3 regions of the Halorhodospira halophila SL1 genome follow, and region 3 is predicted to be linked to each of the others. Evidence: predicted binding sites of a transcription regulator. Region 3 holds the regulator's gene; each other region holds the start of a gene.
What was found. Region 3 encodes sigma-54, which starts transcription at its own class of promoters, with help from an activator protein. Its sites were predicted from a motif close to TGGCANGNTNCNTGCTT; they were not measured.

Region 1 (5,240 bases), 310 kb from region 3:
CCGCCGAGCATCCCCACAGCGCCTTCGCTACGCCGTAACCCCCTGACTCTTGGGGACCACCCCTCGCTGGCACGCATCATGCTTAAGGGTTCCGTGAGCGCGCCATACGCCGAGACCGGCGGTGGCCGCCCCGACCCACGGACCCAGAACTAGACAAGGTGCCCGATCATGAAGAAGCCTCTCCCGTTCCTCGCCGCCGCCGGCGGCCTGCTCCTCGGCCTCTCCGCCAACGCCCAGGCCGAAGAGCTCGGCGCCGGGTGGAGCCTGTCGTCCAACGTGGCGATCACCTCCAACTATCTTCTCCGCGGTGGGTCCGAAAGCGACGAGGATCCCGCCATCCAGGGCGGTTTCGATCTCGACCACGCTAGCGGGTTCTACATCGGGACTTGGGGTAGCAGTGTCGTCCTCGGGGAGGACGCAACGGAAATCGACTTTTATGCCGGGTATGCCTTTGAGTTCGCCCCTGGCCTCAGCCTGGATCTTGGCGCCGTGGCTTATACCTATTACCCAGCGGGGGACTCGGACGACGAGGAACTCTACGCCGGGATCGCTTCGTCATTCGGCGAACTAGACTACGATTTCTACCTCTACTCCAATAGCGAGCCCGACATCACCGGCGAGTTAAATCTGGCTCACCCCATCGGGGCCGGTGTATCGGCTTTGGGTCAGCTGGGCTTCGTGGAGCCCGATGACGACAATGGCGATTACATCTACTACGCCGTGGGGGCCAGCTACACCTATCAGACCCTGGACTTCAGTGTGATGTGGACAGATACGGATGAATCTGGGAGTGACGACCAGTTCGCAGTAATGGTTTCACGGTCCTTCTAACCTGAGCCGGGGGCGCCGCCGGCGCCCCCCTTTCACCCCACCCCGCCCCGCTGCTCGAGCCCCCGGCGCAACCCCACCGCCTCGGCCACGTAGCGGGCGTCGATGGCATCCATGCCTTCCAGATCGGCGATCGTCCGCGCCACCCGCAGCAGGCGGTGGTGCCCCCGCGGCGAGAGGCCGATGACCTCGGTGGCCCGCTCCAGGGTCGCCTCGGCCTCCGGCTCGAGGGGGCAGGCCGCGTGCAGGACCTCCCCGCTGAGCTCGGCGGCGATCCGCCCGGAGCGCTCCCGCCGCCGCTCCCGGGCCCGGGCCACCCGTTCGGCCACCTGCTCGGTGGCCTCAGCCGCCGGCGCGGCGGTCAGCTCCCGGGCGCTGAGCCGCGGCACCTCGACGGCGATATCGAAGCGATCGAGCAGCGGCCCGGTGATCCGGTCGCGGTAGCGCGCCACCTGATCCGGGGTGCAGCGGCACTCGCCGCGGGGGTCGCCGTGGTAGCCGCAGGGACAGGGGTTCATGGCCGCCACCAGCTGGAAGGCCGCCGGGTAGGTGACCCGGGCGTTGCTGCGGGCGATGCTCACCCGCCGCGCCTGCAGGGGCTCACGCAGCGCCTCCAGGGCGTTGCGGGGCAGTTCGGGGAACTCGTCGAGGAAGAGCACGCCGCGGTGGGCCAGGGAGACCTCGCCGGGGCGGGGCGGCTGCCCGCCACCGATCAGCGCCGCCGGGGAGATGCTGTGGTGGGGGGCCCGGAAGGCCGGGATCCGCCAGCTGGCCGGATCCACCCCCTCGCCACTGACCGAGCGCACCGCCGCCGCCTCCAGGGCCTCGTCTTCCGGGAGCGGCGGCAACAGCCCGGGCAGGCGTTCGGCGAGCATGCTCTTGCCGGTACCGGGCGGGCCGCTGAGCAGCAGGTTGTGCCCCCCCGCGGCGGCGACCTCCAGCGCCCGGCGCGGGCCGGCCTGGCCGCGGACGTCGGCGAGATCGGGGCCTGGAGAGCGTTCCTGCGCCCCGGTCGGCGACCCCACCGGGGGCAGGGGCTCGCGGCCGTCCAGGTGGTCCAGCACCGCCAGCAGGCGCTGCGCGGCCACCGTGCCCCCGGGGTGAACCAATGCCGCCTCGGCGGCGTCGCCGCCCGGGATGATCAGCCGCCGGCCGGCCTCGCGGGCGGCCCGTGCCGCCGGGAGGATGGCGCCCACTTCGCGGAGCTGGCCGCCCAGGGCCAGCTCGCCGATGAACTCCAGCGATTCGAGTTCGCCGTGGGCCTGACCCGACGCCGCCAGCACGCCGACCGCGATGGCCAGATCGAAGCGTCCGCCGCCCTTGGGCAGATCCGCCGGGGCCAGGTTGACCGTGACGCGGCCGACGGGAAACTCCAGGCCGCTGTTGATGATGGCGCTGCGGACCCGGTCCCGGGCCTCGCGCACCTCGGCCTGGGGCAGGCCGACCAGTGAGAACGCAGGCAGCCCCGGCGCCAGGTGGACCTCCACCTGGACCTCGGGGGCCGCCACACCGAGCGCCGCCCGCGCCCGGGTAACCGCCAGTGCCATGGGAACCCTCCCTGGTTCATGGGCACAGAGGACGACCTACGCGGCGAGCCCGCAGGCCCGCCTGCGGATCAGCTCCCGCTACCGCCGGCGCCGCCCGAGCCACCCTGGTCCTTTTCCAGCTCGGCGACGCGGCGGTTGAGCTCCTCGAGCTGGGCCCGAGTCCGCGCCAGGACCTTGGCCTGGGCATCGAACTCCTCGCGGGTCACCAGATCGAGCCGCGAGAAGCCCGACTGCAGCGAGGCGCGCACGTTCTTCTCCACCTCGTCGTGGAACTCGCGCACGCCGGCCGGCAGGCTCGCCGTGAGCTTCTGCGCCAGTTCGTCGATGGTTTTCTGATCGATCATCGCCTTTCCAACCCTGTGGTCACGCACCGAATCCGTGCGGTTGCCCTGTCGCCGCCCCCGTTTGGTGCAGAGGCCGCCCGCGCCACCAGCCTATCCCCCCGGCACGACGCGGTTTCGCGGCCGATCCGAGGGCCTGGCACGCCTCCTGCAAGGTCCTTCTCGACCGCAGCCGCATCAGCACGCCGCTGCGGCTCCGGCCAACGCGTACAACGAGGACGACGCTCATGAAATTGGTAACGGCAATCATCAAGCCTTTCAAGCTCGATGACGTCCGCGAGGCCCTCTCCGCTATCGGCGTCCAAGGTATCACGGTCACCGAGGTGAAGGGTTTCGGACGGCAGAAGGGACACACCGAGCTCTACCGCGGTGCCGAGTACGTGGTCGACTTCCTGCCCAAGATGAAGCTGGAGGTCGCCATTGACGACAGTCTAGTGGACCGCGCCTGTGACGCCATCCGCCAGGCCGCCAACAGCGGCAAGATCGGCGACGGCAAGATCTTCGTCTTCGACGTCGAGCAGGCCATCCGCATCCGCACCGGCGACACCGGTTCGGACGCACTGTAACCGGCCCGCCCCCAACCAATGCAGAGGACCTGAACCATGGAAGACGTAGTCGAACTTGCCTACGCCCTCGATACCTTCTACTTCCTGCTCTCGGGCGCACTGGTCATGTGGATGGCCGCCGGCTTCACCATGCTCGAGGCGGGTATGGTGCGCGCCAAGAACACCACCGAGATCCTCACCAAGAACATCGGGCTCTACTCCATCGCGGTGATCATGTACATGCTCATCGGCTGGAACCTGATGTACGAGAGCTCGGGCAGCCTGCTGCCCACCTTCAGCTTCCTGCTGCCCGCCTCGGAGCCGGTCACGGCCGAGATGGCGCGCAGCGGCGAGGCCACCGAGTCCTACTTCTCGGACTTCTTCTTCCAGGTGGTCTTCGTCGCCACGGCCATGTCCATCGTCTCCGGCGCCGTCGCCGAGCGCATGAAGCTCTGGTCTTTCCTGATCTTCGCGGTGGTGCTCACCGGCTTTATCTACCCCATCCAGGGGCTGTGGAGCTGGGGCGGCGGCTTCCTCGATCAGATGGGCTTTTCGGACTTTGCCGGCTCGGCCATCGTCCACATGGCCGGCGCGTCGGCGGCCCTGGCCGGTGTTCTGGTCCTGGGCGCCCGCAAGGGCAAATACGGCCCCCGCGGCGAGGTACGCGCCATCCCCGGCGCCAACCTGCCGCTGGCCACGTTGGGCACCTTCATCCTCTGGCTCGGCTGGTTCGGGTTTAACGGCGGCTCGGAGCTGTCGGTCTCCTCGGCGGGTGCAGCCAACGCGGTAGCCACCATCTTCATGAACACCAACCTGGCCGCCGCCGGCGGTGTGGTCGCCGCCCTGCTGCTGGCCCGCGCCCTGTTCGGCAAGGCCGACCTGACCATGGCCCTCAACGGCGCCATCGCCGGTCTGGTCTCCATCACCGCCGGGCCGGACACCCCGTCGCCGCTGCTGGCCGCGTTCATCGGTGGTGTCGGTGGTGTTCTGGTGGTCTTCTCCATCGTCGCCCTCGATAAGCTGAAGATCGACGACCCGGTGGGCGCCATCTCGGCCCACGGCACGGCGGGCATCTGGGGCATCCTGGCGGTGCTGCTCTCCAACCCGGACGCCACCTTCGGTGCCCAGATCGCCGGGCTGCTATCGATCTTCACCTTTGTCTTCCTGGCCAGCCTGGTCGTCTGGCTGATCCTGCGCTTCACCCTGGGGATCCGCGCCAGCGAAGAGGACGAGCAGAAGGGCATGGACGTGACCGAGTGCGGGATGGAGGCCTACCCGGACTTCACCGCCGGTCGCAAGTAGGGCAACCGCTCCTCTCCTCCTCTCCCGAACGGGAGACCTTGCGGGCGCTTCGGCGCCCGCTTTTCTTTGCTGCGGGGGCAGAGGGAACCGCTATCCTGTACCCTGCGTGCCAGCATCCAAGTCCCCGTTCCGAGGAGAAAAACCATGCAATCGAAGTGGATCCCATGGACCTGCGCCCTCACCGCGGTCGTCGCCGCCTCGACCGCCAGCGCCGCCGACTACCGGCCGCTGACGATCTCCAGCGTCTCCGTGATCGGCGCCGACAACACCGAGCTGTTCGGCCACGCGGCCTTCGAGTTCGGGCGGGAGGCCAGTGATGGGGCGGGGCAGGGTCCCGGCAACGACATCGGCACCGGTGATTACGACAACCTGCGTCTGGGTCCGCTGGGCTTTCGCTACGGCCTCACCGACGACTTCGAGTACGGCGCCTACTTCACCTTCAACAGCAACGCCGATGACGACGACGGCGCCCCGGACGACTCGGGCCTGGAGGGGATCACCGGCTTCGCCAAGCTCCAGCTCAACCAGCACTTTGCCCTGGAGGTGGGCGCCCGGGCCGGCGGCGCCGACGACGTGGCCCCCTACCCCAACGACGGCCTGGACTTCTACGTCAACCTGCCCATGCAGCGCAGCCTGGGTCCCGGGCTGGTCTACGGCGAGCTCGGCTACACCATCCA
Region 2 (5,240 bases), 670 kb from region 3:
GATCGGGCGCAAGCTGCGAGCCACCTGGAGGCCGCTGTGGCGCTCGATGAAGACTACTATCCGGCATGGACGCTTCGCGGCAGCCTGGCTGAGGTCGTTGGTGAAAGGCAGAGCGCACGGGAGGCCTTCGATCGAGCCGTCGATCTACGACCCGACTATGTGAGCGATCGTTTCTCGCGAGCGATGGTTCGGCTTCGCGAAGAAGACTTTGAAGGGGCCCGAGCTGACGCCGAGCAACTGGTCGAAGGGGCGCCGGGTTTTGCCGGCGGCTACTTCTTGATGGGGCTCGTAGAACTCGAGGGTGATTCCCCCGATGAAGCCCGAACGCAGTTCGAGGAAGCGCTGGCACGCCAACGGGAATATCGCCCGGCGCGCCCCTATCTCGCAGGGCTGGAGCTTGAGCGTGGGAACCTTGCCCAGGCCGAGCACCACCTGAATCGATACCACGCGAGTGGTCCGGGGTCTGTGACCAGCTACACCTTGCGGGCAAGGTTGTACATGGCGCAAGATCAGCCCGAGGAGGCGCGGGAGGTCCTCAGTGAGGCGCTCGCGGAACGGCCGGAATGGGTTTCTGAGCTGGGCGATCGGCTAGGTGCGCTCTATCTGGATACCGGCGATGTGGAGTCCGGTATCCAGACCCTGAGGCGTGTTTTGGACGCGCAACCCGATGCCCTGGAGACGCGCGAGGTGCTCGGAACGGCGCTGCTGCTGGCCGGAGACGAAGAGAAGGGCCTTGAGGAGTTAGAAGCCGTGGCGTCCGCTGATGGGGCCCTGCGTGCAGCGGATTTGACATTGGTGCAGGCTTATATCGAGGCTGGGCGTTTCGAGGCGGCGGCGGTCGCTGCTGAGCGGACCCAGGATAAGGCCCCGGAGGATCCCGTAGGATATAACCTCCGTGCCGCGGTCCTCCTGGGTCAAGGGGATCGCCCGGGGGCGCGGCGTGTGTTGCGAGAAGGGCTGGAGGCGGTTCCGGACAGTGCCGATCTGGCGATGAATCTTAGCAGCCTCGAGCGCGCCCGCGGTGAGGCCGAGGCGGGGATCGAAGTGCTTCGTGGGGTGCATCAAGCAGTACCCGATGAGCCGCGGGTGGCGATGCGGCTGGCTGAGTGGCTGATCCAGATGGATTCCGCAGCCGAGGGGCTGTCCGTGCTTGAGCAAACCCTGGAAGAACGTCCGGAGGATGCACAGTTTCTAGGCGAGGCCGCACGGATCTACGGCATGGCCGGTGAGGACCGAGAGGCGCGGAGGCTGCTCGAGCGCGCCACGGAGTTGGACCCGGATGCCGCCGACCTGCATTACCTGCTCGCGCTGGCGCGTGCGGCCGCGGGGGATGAGCAAGGGTCGGTGGAGGCCTTGGAGTCGGCGCTTTCGGCTGATCCCAGCCACTACTCGGCGGCCCATGCCCGGTCACGGCAGTTGGCTCGCCAGGGGCAAAGGGAGGAGGCTGAAGAGGTTTTCGCACCGGTGGCCGAAGCCAACCCGGATGCACCGGAGGTGCACGCCCATCAGGGTTGGTTGGCGTATCGCGATGGCCGGTTTGCGCGTGCGGCCGAGCATTATGGACACGCCCTCTCAGGTCGTATGGAGCGGTCCTGGGTGCTCGAGGGCTACACCGCCAAGCGCGCCGCAGATGACCTGGATGCCGGTATCGATCGTCTAAACGACTGGCTGAGCGCCAATCCGGCAGATGCGCAGATGCGCCATGTGCTGGGCTCTGCACTACTGGAAGCAGGTCGCGACGAGGATGCCATCCAGGTTTATACGCACCTGTTACAGCAGCGTGAGCAGGACCCGCTGGCCTTGAATAACCTGGCGTGGCTTCTGCGCGAGGACGCGCCGGACCAAGCGCTGGAATACGCCCGGCGCGCCTATGACCTGGCCCCGGGGGAGGCTGCCGTGCTGGACACCCTCGGCGTGGTGCTCCTTCGCAACGACCGGACGTCCGATGCGGTTGAGTATCTCGATCAGGCCGTGGCCCTTGCCGGCGGCGATCCGGACGTGCAACTCAATCTTGCCAGGGCGCTTCGTGCTGACGGTCAGGTGAGCCAAGCCCGTGATATCCTCGAGCAGTTGCTGGAGGCGCATGCGGACTTTTCGGGGCGCCAGGACGCAGAGGAAATGTTGACGAACCTCGGCGATTGAGTGCTTGAGAGCTTCTGGTGCACCAAAAAACAAGGAGGGGGAAAGTCCCCCTCCTTGTGCCTTTTCGTGTCGTATAAGGCGTAAGGCACCCGAGGTGCTTGCGGTGGACTACGAGGCCGCTAGTCCTCCGGACTCGCTTTGACGCCGACGAAAGCCACCGGTGGCGAGGGCGAGCAGGATCAGCGATCCCCCCATGAGCATCAGCGTGCTCGGCTCGGGCACCTGGAACTCCAGCGAACCGCGCCGAACGCCAGCGTAGTGGGTGTAGAGCGCGATATCGGCATCGGTGAAAGCGTTTTCATCGTCGTTAAGAACCGTGTTTCTCTGTGTGGCACCGCCGGCCTCACCGAACGCCGAAATCAGTTGCAACCCGATCAGTTCTTCAAAGGGGCGGCTATCGGTCAGAGCCCAGAAGCCCTCTCGTGCAAAAGTAATATCAAAGAAGAGGTCAAACTGGGTGGCGTCAATCGCCTCTAGATTGCCATCGTCGTCAGTAATGAGTCTGGCGAGTGCGTCCCCCCTACTCAGTTCCATCGAGAGGACGTGCTCGCCGGAGCCGGCGGCCTGCCACTCAGCACTGTTGGTATCGAAAGGATCGCTGCTCCGAAGATCCCCCGATCCAATGCCGTCCCCGCCAAAGTAGAAATCAATGGTCCCACTCTCGTAGCTTAGCTGCCCATCGGCACCGAGGGTGCCGGCGATGTTGTCCCATCTGAGGGTCATATCCCGCTGGCGGATGCCAGCGATTTGGTCATCCCCGATATCGTATGGATTGTAAGCGTCGATTCGCCCGAATCCGATATCCAAAAAGCGTGACCCCCCGTCCGGGAGCCAGTTTTCTCCGGAGCTGGTTCCGAACTGGGTCGTAGCCGTTCGAAGCTCCCAGCCAAGGGAATTAAGAGGGGCGGTGGGGCCGTCATCAAAACCGGCAAAGTCCCTCGGGTCAATGGTGAACTGGGCGGCGTAGGCGGGCGCTGATAGCATTCCAAGTACCAGCGCGGACGCGAAAAGGCCTAGCATGGGTTGGGTTTTCATCGTTGTCATTCTCCAGCCGTGATGTGCCTGTGCTTCGTTCGTTGGGGGCCATTAATCGAGCCATCTCGGGAGGCTGCGCCGATCTGGAGCGATCTGCCCTTGACCTTTTTAGTAGCACGATTGGGGCCACCCTATGGGGTAGACCCAGTGGGGGTGGAAAAGGCAAAAGGAAATAGCGGGTTAGGAGATCGACTGGTCGCGGCGGTGAGGCCGTTGTGAGCCTCGTTGTAAGGAAAAAAGACGCTGTTTTTGTAGGGGAGCTTGCGCAATTCCGATCAGTACAGGAGAGTAGGACGGATGTGGTTCGTGTGTCTCTGAATGGGGAGAGTCGTCTATGTCGGCCGTGGGCAGGATGTTACGGGCAAGTCCTTTTTCGGGGGTCTTGGGGGGCGTGATACTCCTGACCGCGGGGTTGGTGTCGCTGGTGGCGGCGAATGAGGAGCCAGCCGATGGCGAGGAGCTGGCCCAGTGGGTCTATGACCGCCCCGAAGGGGATGATGCCGTGCAACAGGGGCGTATGGTGCTCGATGGCCCCGGTCGCTCCGAGCGGGAGCGTTCGTTCTACGAGTACCGTCTACAGATTGACGATGAGGAGGTCTGGAACCTGGTCCGGTTCACGGCCCCATCGGATGTTGCCGATACGGCGATGCTCACACGGGACTATCCAGACGGCAGCACAGATCAATGGCTTTACCTGCCGGCACTGGACCGGGTTCGAAGGGTGGCCTCGGAGCGGATGGGCGGTCGCTTCGTGGACAGCGACTTCTTCTTTGAGGATTTGCGCGATCGTAAAGTCCGGCAGGACGAACACGAATACGTGGGTCGGGATGAGTTGGAGGGCCTTCCGGTTTTCCGCCTGGAGAGTCGCCCTGTCGAGGGCGACAACTCCGTGTATACCCTGCGCGATCAGTGGGTTCATGAAGAGTCGCTGGTTCCCCTGCGAATCGACTACTACCAGGGCGATGACGAGCCGGCGAAGCGATTAACGGTGCAGGCCTTGGAGCAGCACCAGGGCTACTGGACGGTTGTCGAGAGCACCATGGAAGACCTGGATAGTGGTCACCAAACTCGCTTCCTTGTCGAGCAGGTGGTCTATGACCAGGGGTTGCCGCAAGATCTCTTCTCCCGCGCGGCGTTGTCGGATCCGGGGGGCGAACGTGCCTACCGCCCTTGACCGGCCCATTCCGCGGTGTCGGACGCTGCTGGTGGTGCTAGGGCTCGGGTCGGCGTCCATCGGGGTTAATGGGGTGGCCTTGGCCTCAATAGGTGATCGTGGCGATGCGGCCGGTGACTCGGTGGAGCCGGTCCGGGGGGAGTTTGAGGCTTTGGAGCCGTCGCGGCGGCTCGCGGAAAACGGGGCCGAGGGCGACGGCGGTATACGCATCGGCGATCCGTCGCCGGAGGCCGTCGACGAGGACAAGCCACAACCGGAGGCATGGCTCCCGGAGGACTGGGCGTTCGGAGTCGAAAGTGTGCGTCTGGACGCGGGTTGGCTGCCGCGCAGTGCCTCTTACGCCGACCTGGTCTACCACGGGCACCTGCTAGGACGTGCGGACTGGCAACCCCGGGGCCCCTGGAGCGCTCGCGTGGAGAGCCGCGTGGACGGTCATTACCAGCGCGGGGGCCCACGTGTCGAGGAGATCGATGTCGACTACGGGGAGGTGTACCTCCGCTACCGGGGTCGCGGATGGCGTCTGACCGCTGGTGCGCAACAGGTGGTCTGGGGCCGGATCGATGAGGTCTCGCCGACCGACCGACTGAGCGTCGAGGACCTGTCACGCTTTGTCCTGGACGACCTCAGTGAGCGGCGTCGCGCCGCTCCCGCGGTTCGTGGGCAGCTCTTCACCAACGGTTGGGAGTTCGACGCCGTGGTGGTGCCGTGGTTCCGGGAGGCGGAAATGCCGGATCGCGATAGCGTCTGGCATCCGGTTGATCGCCAGCGTGGGCGTTTTCTGGGCCTGCCGTCGGAGCCCCAATTCCAGGATCTGGTGCGAGACGGGCGGTTTGTCGAAGAGACCGACGGCGAGGGCGGCGCCGGGCTTCGGGTCAGCCGAGGCGGACGT
Region 3 (5,240 bases):
GGCCGTCCGCCACGCCGGATTCGGCGTCGCGGTAGCGGACGGCCACCCCCACCTGCACGCCCACGCCGACTGGGTCACCGTGCGCCCCGGGGGGCGGGGCGCCGTCCGCGAGGTGGCCGAACTGATCCTCCACGCCCAGGGGCAGCTCGAACCGATGTTGCGCCGGGCAGAAGGCTGAACCATGCGCCGCGGAGCCCTCTTCCCCCTGGCAACCCTCGGGTTCATCGTACTCCTCAGCCTGCTGCTGACCCGGGATCCGACGCCGCCCGAACCAGACACCACCGAGCCGCCTGAGGAGCGCCCGGACTTCTTCCTGGAAGGGTTCACGATGGTCGACTTCGACGAGCAGGGCCAGCGCCGGGCCGCCCTCCACGGGCACACCGGCGAACACTTCCCCGGTCGCGGCGAACTGGAGATCGTCGAGCCGGATCTGCGCATGCGTTCGCGGGACGGCGCCACCTGGGAGGCCCGCGCCCCCTTCGGCATCGCCGAGCGCGAGGGCGCGGAGGTCCGCCTGTTCGACGAAGTGGATATTCACCGTCCGGCCCAGGGCACACGCCCAGCGCTGGATATCGCCACCCGCAACCTGCTGGTAGATCTGCGCGCCGGCGAGGCCCGCACCACCGAGGCGGTCACCGCCCGCGAGCCGGCCGGCACCCTGCGCGGCACTGGCATGACGCTGGATTACCGAACCGACCGACTGCGCCTGCACGCCGATGTCCGGGGGGAGTATGGGCTGCATTGAGACCACGGGCCGCACCCGGGTGCGGCTTCTTGGCGCCGCGCTGCTCGCCATCGCCGCCCTACCGGCGGCGGCGATGGAGCAGCGCGAGGACGCGCCGGTGGAACTCGAGGCCGACAGTGTGGACGTCGACGCCGTTGCCGGGGTCAGCGTCTACGAGGGCGATGCCGTGCTCACCCGGGGCGAGATGCGCATCACCGGCGACCGCATGGAGGTCTATACCGACGAGGACGGCGACCTCAGCCACGTCTACGTTGACGGAACGCCCGCCACCTACCGCGACCACCCGGAGAACCAGCCCCGCCCGGTCCACGCCGAGGCGAAGCGGATGGAGTACTACACCCGCGGGCCCGAACGCGCCCATTTCCAGGGCGATGCGCGCCTCTGGCAGGGAGACGACCAGGTCACCGCCGAGACCATCGATGTCGACCTGGAGGGACAGATCATGAAGGCCCGTGGCGCTGAAGGGCAGCGGGCGCGGACCATCCTGTACCCGACCCGGCGCGAGGAGGACTGACCGGTGGTCACGCTGCGTGCGGAAGGGCTGACCAAACGCTACCGCGGTCGCACTGTGGTCAACGGCGCCGGGCTCGAAGTGGCCAACGGCGAGATCGTCGGCCTGCTCGGGCCCAACGGCGCCGGCAAGACCACCTGCTTCTACATGGTCGTCGGACTGGTCCAGGCCGACGAGGGGCGGATCACCCTGGAGGGCGACGACCTCACCCGGCTGCCCATCCACGCCCGGGCCCGCCTCGGCATCGGATACCTCCCGCAGGAACCCTCGGTCTTTCGTAAACTGAGCGTGGCGGATAACGTACGGGCCATCCTGCAGCTACGCGGCGACCTCGGCGGCGCCGAGCGGGAACAGGAGCTGGATCGCCTGCTCGAGGAGTTCGGGGTGACCCACGTCCGCGACTCCCCGGGCATCGCCCTGTCCGGCGGCGAACGCCGGCGCGTGGAGATCGCCCGCGCCCTGGCGGCAGCCCCCCGGTTCATACTGCTCGACGAGCCGTTTGCCGGGGTCGACCCGATCTCGGTGGGCGAGATCCAGCGCATCGTCCGCCAGCTGGCGCAGCGCGGTATTGGCGTACTGATCACCGATCACAACGTGCGCGAGACACTGGGGATCGTGCAGCGCGCGTACATCCTCAGCGACGGCGAGGTTCTGGCCGCTGGCGACGCCGAAAGCGTGCTCGCCAACCCGCGGGTCCGCGAGGTCTATCTGGGTGAGGACTTCCGCCTGTGAGCGACGGTATACGGATGCTGCAAGCACGACGGACACGGCCATGAAGCAGTCGCTGCAGCTACGCATCGGCCAGCAGCTGACCATGACGCCCCAGCTGCAGCAGGCCATCCGGTTGCTGCAACTCTCCAGCCTGGAGCTGCGCACCGAGATCCAGCAGGCCCTGGAGTCGAACTTCATGCTCGAGCTCGACGAGGAAGGCGAGCTCGAGCAGCAGGAGCAGGAGCAACACGAGCAGCAGGAACAAGAGGCCCGTGAGGACGAGGCCCCGGCCAGCGACCCTGCCGGCGACGACATCCCCGAGGACCTACCGCTGGATACCTCCTGGGACGACATCTACGACGGCAGCACGGCGCTGAGCGCGCCGGGCGACGAGGCGGCCCAACGCGACACCCTGGACAACCGGCCGGCCGCCTCCGACAGCCTGCAGCAGCACCTGCATGCACAGATCGAGCTGGAGGCGTTCTCCGCGCGCGAGCGCTCCATCGCCGAGGTCATCGTCGACGCCGTCGGCGACGACGGCTACCTGACCCAGAGCACCGACGACCTACTGGCCGGGTGCCCGGAGGATGAGCAGGTTGACGCCGAGGAGCTCGAAGCGGTGCTGCAGCGCGTCCAGCGACTCGACCCGACCGGCGTCGCCGCCCGCGATCCCCAGGAAGCGCTGTGCGTCCAGCTCGAGCAGCTGCCCGAAGACACCCCGTGGCGGGAAGAGGCCCGCCACGCCCTGCTCGAGCACCTGGGGCTGATCGCCGAGCGGCGATACGACGACCTGGGCCGGGCTCTGGGGGTCAGCGACGAGGCCCTCGGCAGCATCCTCGGCCTGATCCAGAGCCTCGACCCCCGACCCGGCTCGCAGATTAGCGACACCACGCCCGACTACGTCATCCCCGACGTTCTGGTGGTGCGCCGCGACGGCGCCTGGCAGGTCGAACTCAACAGCGAAACCGCCCCCCGCTTGCGCGTCAACGCGTATTACGCCAGCCTGATCCGCAGGGCAGACCGGAGCGCGGACAACCACTGTCTGCGCAACCACCTCCAAGAGGCGCGCTGGCTGATCAAGAGCCTGCGCAGCAGGAATGAGACCTTGCTCAAAGTGGCCAGCGCCATCGTGGAACGGCAACAGGGTTTCCTCGACCACGGCGAGGAGGCGATGCAACCACTGGTCCTGCGCGAGATCGCCGAGGCGGTGGAGATGCACGAGTCCACCATCTCTCGCATCACCACCAGCAAGTACATGCACACGCCCCGGGGCACCTTCGAGTTCAAGTACTTCTTCTCAAGCCACGTGCAGACCAGCGACGGCGGAGAGGCTTCGGCAACGGCGATCCGGGCACGGATCCGCCGACTGATTGCCGAAGAGGATCGGGCAAAACCGCTGAGTGACAGCGCGATTGCGCGTATCCTTCATGAGGAGGGGATCCAGGTGGCGCGTCGGACGGTCGCCAAATACCGGGAGTCCCTGTCCATCGCATCGTCGGCGGAGCGCAAGGAGGCCCGGAGGCGCTGAGGCGCCCGGCTCTGCCGGCCGCAGGGGTTCAGGAGGCGGTATGCAGATCAAGCTCAGTGGACATCATGTCGAGATCACCCCGGCTCTCCGGGCGCATGTCAACGAGAAGATGCAACGCATTCAACGCCACTTCGACCACGTCATCGATACCGAGGTGATCCTCTCGGTGGAGAAGAGACAGCAGAAGGCCGAGTCGGTCATCCACATCGGGGGTGGCGGCGGGCGCGTCTTTGCCGATGCCATTGAGGAAGACCTCTATGCAGCCATTGACGTGCTCGTGGACAAGCTTGACCGTCAGGTCCTGAAACACAAAGAGAAGGCCGTCGATCAGCGACGGCAGGGCGCGTCCCTCAAGGCCAGCCTGTAAAGGTGGCGGGACGCGGTTCAGCGGGCCAGCCGATCGGACACTCCATGGACATCGAGCAACTCATCACGCCGGAACGTGTTCGCTGCGAGAGCGGCATCGAGGACAAGGAGCAGGTACTCCTGCGCATAGGCGAACTGATCGGGGCCAGCGGCGACGGCCTCGACGCCCGAGAAATCAGCAACCGACTGCTGGCCCGTGAGCGGCTGGGCAGCACGGGCCTGGGGCACGGCGTAGCCGTACCCCACGCCCGCATCGACGGGATTGACCGCGCCATCGGCGCCCTGATCCAGCTGGATCGGGGCATCGAGTTCAACGCCTTCGACAAGGCACCCGTGGACCTGCTGTTCGCCCTGGTCGTACCCGAACACTTCACCGACGAGCACCTGCAGATCCTGGCCAGCCTCGCCGAGATGTTCAGCGACAGCAGCCTGTGCGAACGGCTGCGCCGCTCCTCGGACGGTGAGGAACTGCAGGTGGCCCTGCGGGAATGGCAGTCACAAGCCGACCCGTCGTGAAAACGGCCGCGCACGGGCCGGTCATCCCCGGTCTGCTGGTCACCGTCCACGGTCGCGGGGTTCTGCTCGAGGGGCCCAGCGGCGCGGGCAAGAGTGATACGGCCCTGGCCCTGCTCGACCGCGGCCACGCGCTGGTGGCCGATGACGCCGTGCAGCTGCGCCGCGAGGGGGACCGTCTGCTCGGCACCGGCCCCCAACAGGGGCGGGGGCTGTTGCACCTGCGTGACCTGGGCCTGGTGGATGTCACGGAACTCTACGGCCCTGAGGCATTCCGCAACGAGGCCGCCGTGGCACTGTGCATCCAGCTGCAGCCGACCCCCGGCACCACCGAAGCCGAAGCCGCCCTGCATGGTCGGCGCGACCACCGTCGGCTGCTGGAGCTAAGCCTCCCCCGGATCACCCTGACCGACAGCCACCGCCGTCCACTGGCCCCGCTGGTCGAGGCCGCGTCCAGCAGCCGGGCCGCAGTGTCCGTTGCGCACCACGGCGCTCGCAGCGACCGCGGGGTGCCAGCATGAGTGGGCTGCGCCTGATCGTGGTCAGCGGCCTCTCGGGGTCGGGCAAGAGTGTCGCCCTGCACACCCTCGAAGACGCCGGCTATTACTGCATCGACAACCTGCCGGTGAGCCTGATCGGCGAGCTGGCCCGCTACGCCCAGAACCGCGACGCACCCACCGGAGAGCGCTTCGCCGTGGGGCTGGACGCACGCAACCCGCCCCACGACCTGCAATGCCTGCCGGAGACCCTCACTGCACTGCGCGAGCAGGGCATCGCCACGGAGGTGCTGTTCCTCTACGCCGAGGACTCCATCCTCATGCGCCGTTACAGCGAGACGCGCCGTCGCCACCCGCTGGCCGAAGGCG

Region 1: HHAL_RS12160 (P-II family nitrogen regulator) is a predicted target of sigma-54. The motif match lies at 2,854-2,870, and genes of this name have one in related genera.
Region 2: HHAL_RS07725 (PEP-CTERM sorting domain-containing protein) is a predicted target of sigma-54. The motif match lies at 3,290-3,306, and genes of this name have one in related genera.

Annotation. Positions count from the first base shown of each region.
Region 1 is NC_008789.1:2,638,842-2,644,081, forward strand. Features, by position in the region: gene HHAL_RS12810 (TorF family putative porin) at 169-831, shown strand; gene HHAL_RS12150 (YifB family Mg chelatase-like AAA ATPase) at 864-2,375, opposite strand; gene ubiK (ubiquinone biosynthesis accessory factor UbiK) at 2,444-2,719, opposite strand; gene HHAL_RS12160 (P-II family nitrogen regulator) at 2,944-3,282, shown strand; gene HHAL_RS12165 (ammonium transporter family protein) at 3,394-4,563, shown strand; gene HHAL_RS12170 (hypothetical protein) at 4,708-5,240, shown strand, end outside.
Region 2 is NC_008789.1:1,656,747-1,661,986, reverse strand. Features, by position in the region: gene HHAL_RS07730 (tetratricopeptide repeat protein) at 1-2,142, shown strand, start outside; gene HHAL_RS07725 (PEP-CTERM sorting domain-containing protein) at 2,251-3,177, opposite strand; gene HHAL_RS07720 (outer membrane lipoprotein-sorting protein) at 3,530-4,351, shown strand; gene HHAL_RS07715 (DUF1302 family protein) at 4,431-5,240, shown strand, end outside.
Region 3 is NC_008789.1:2,325,302-2,330,541, forward strand. Features, by position in the region: gene HHAL_RS10720 (KdsC family phosphatase) at 1-178, shown strand, start outside; gene lptC (LPS export ABC transporter periplasmic protein LptC) at 182-745, shown strand; gene lptA (lipopolysaccharide transport periplasmic protein LptA) at 732-1,259, shown strand; gene lptB (LPS export ABC transporter ATP-binding protein) at 1,263-1,988, shown strand; gene HHAL_RS10740 (RNA polymerase factor sigma-54) at 2,029-3,495, shown strand; gene hpf (ribosome hibernation-promoting factor, HPF/YfiA family) at 3,536-3,862, shown strand; gene HHAL_RS10750 (PTS sugar transporter subunit IIA) at 3,907-4,377, shown strand; gene HHAL_RS10755 (HPr kinase/phosphorylase) at 4,374-4,895, shown strand; gene rapZ (RNase adapter RapZ) at 4,892-5,240, shown strand, end outside.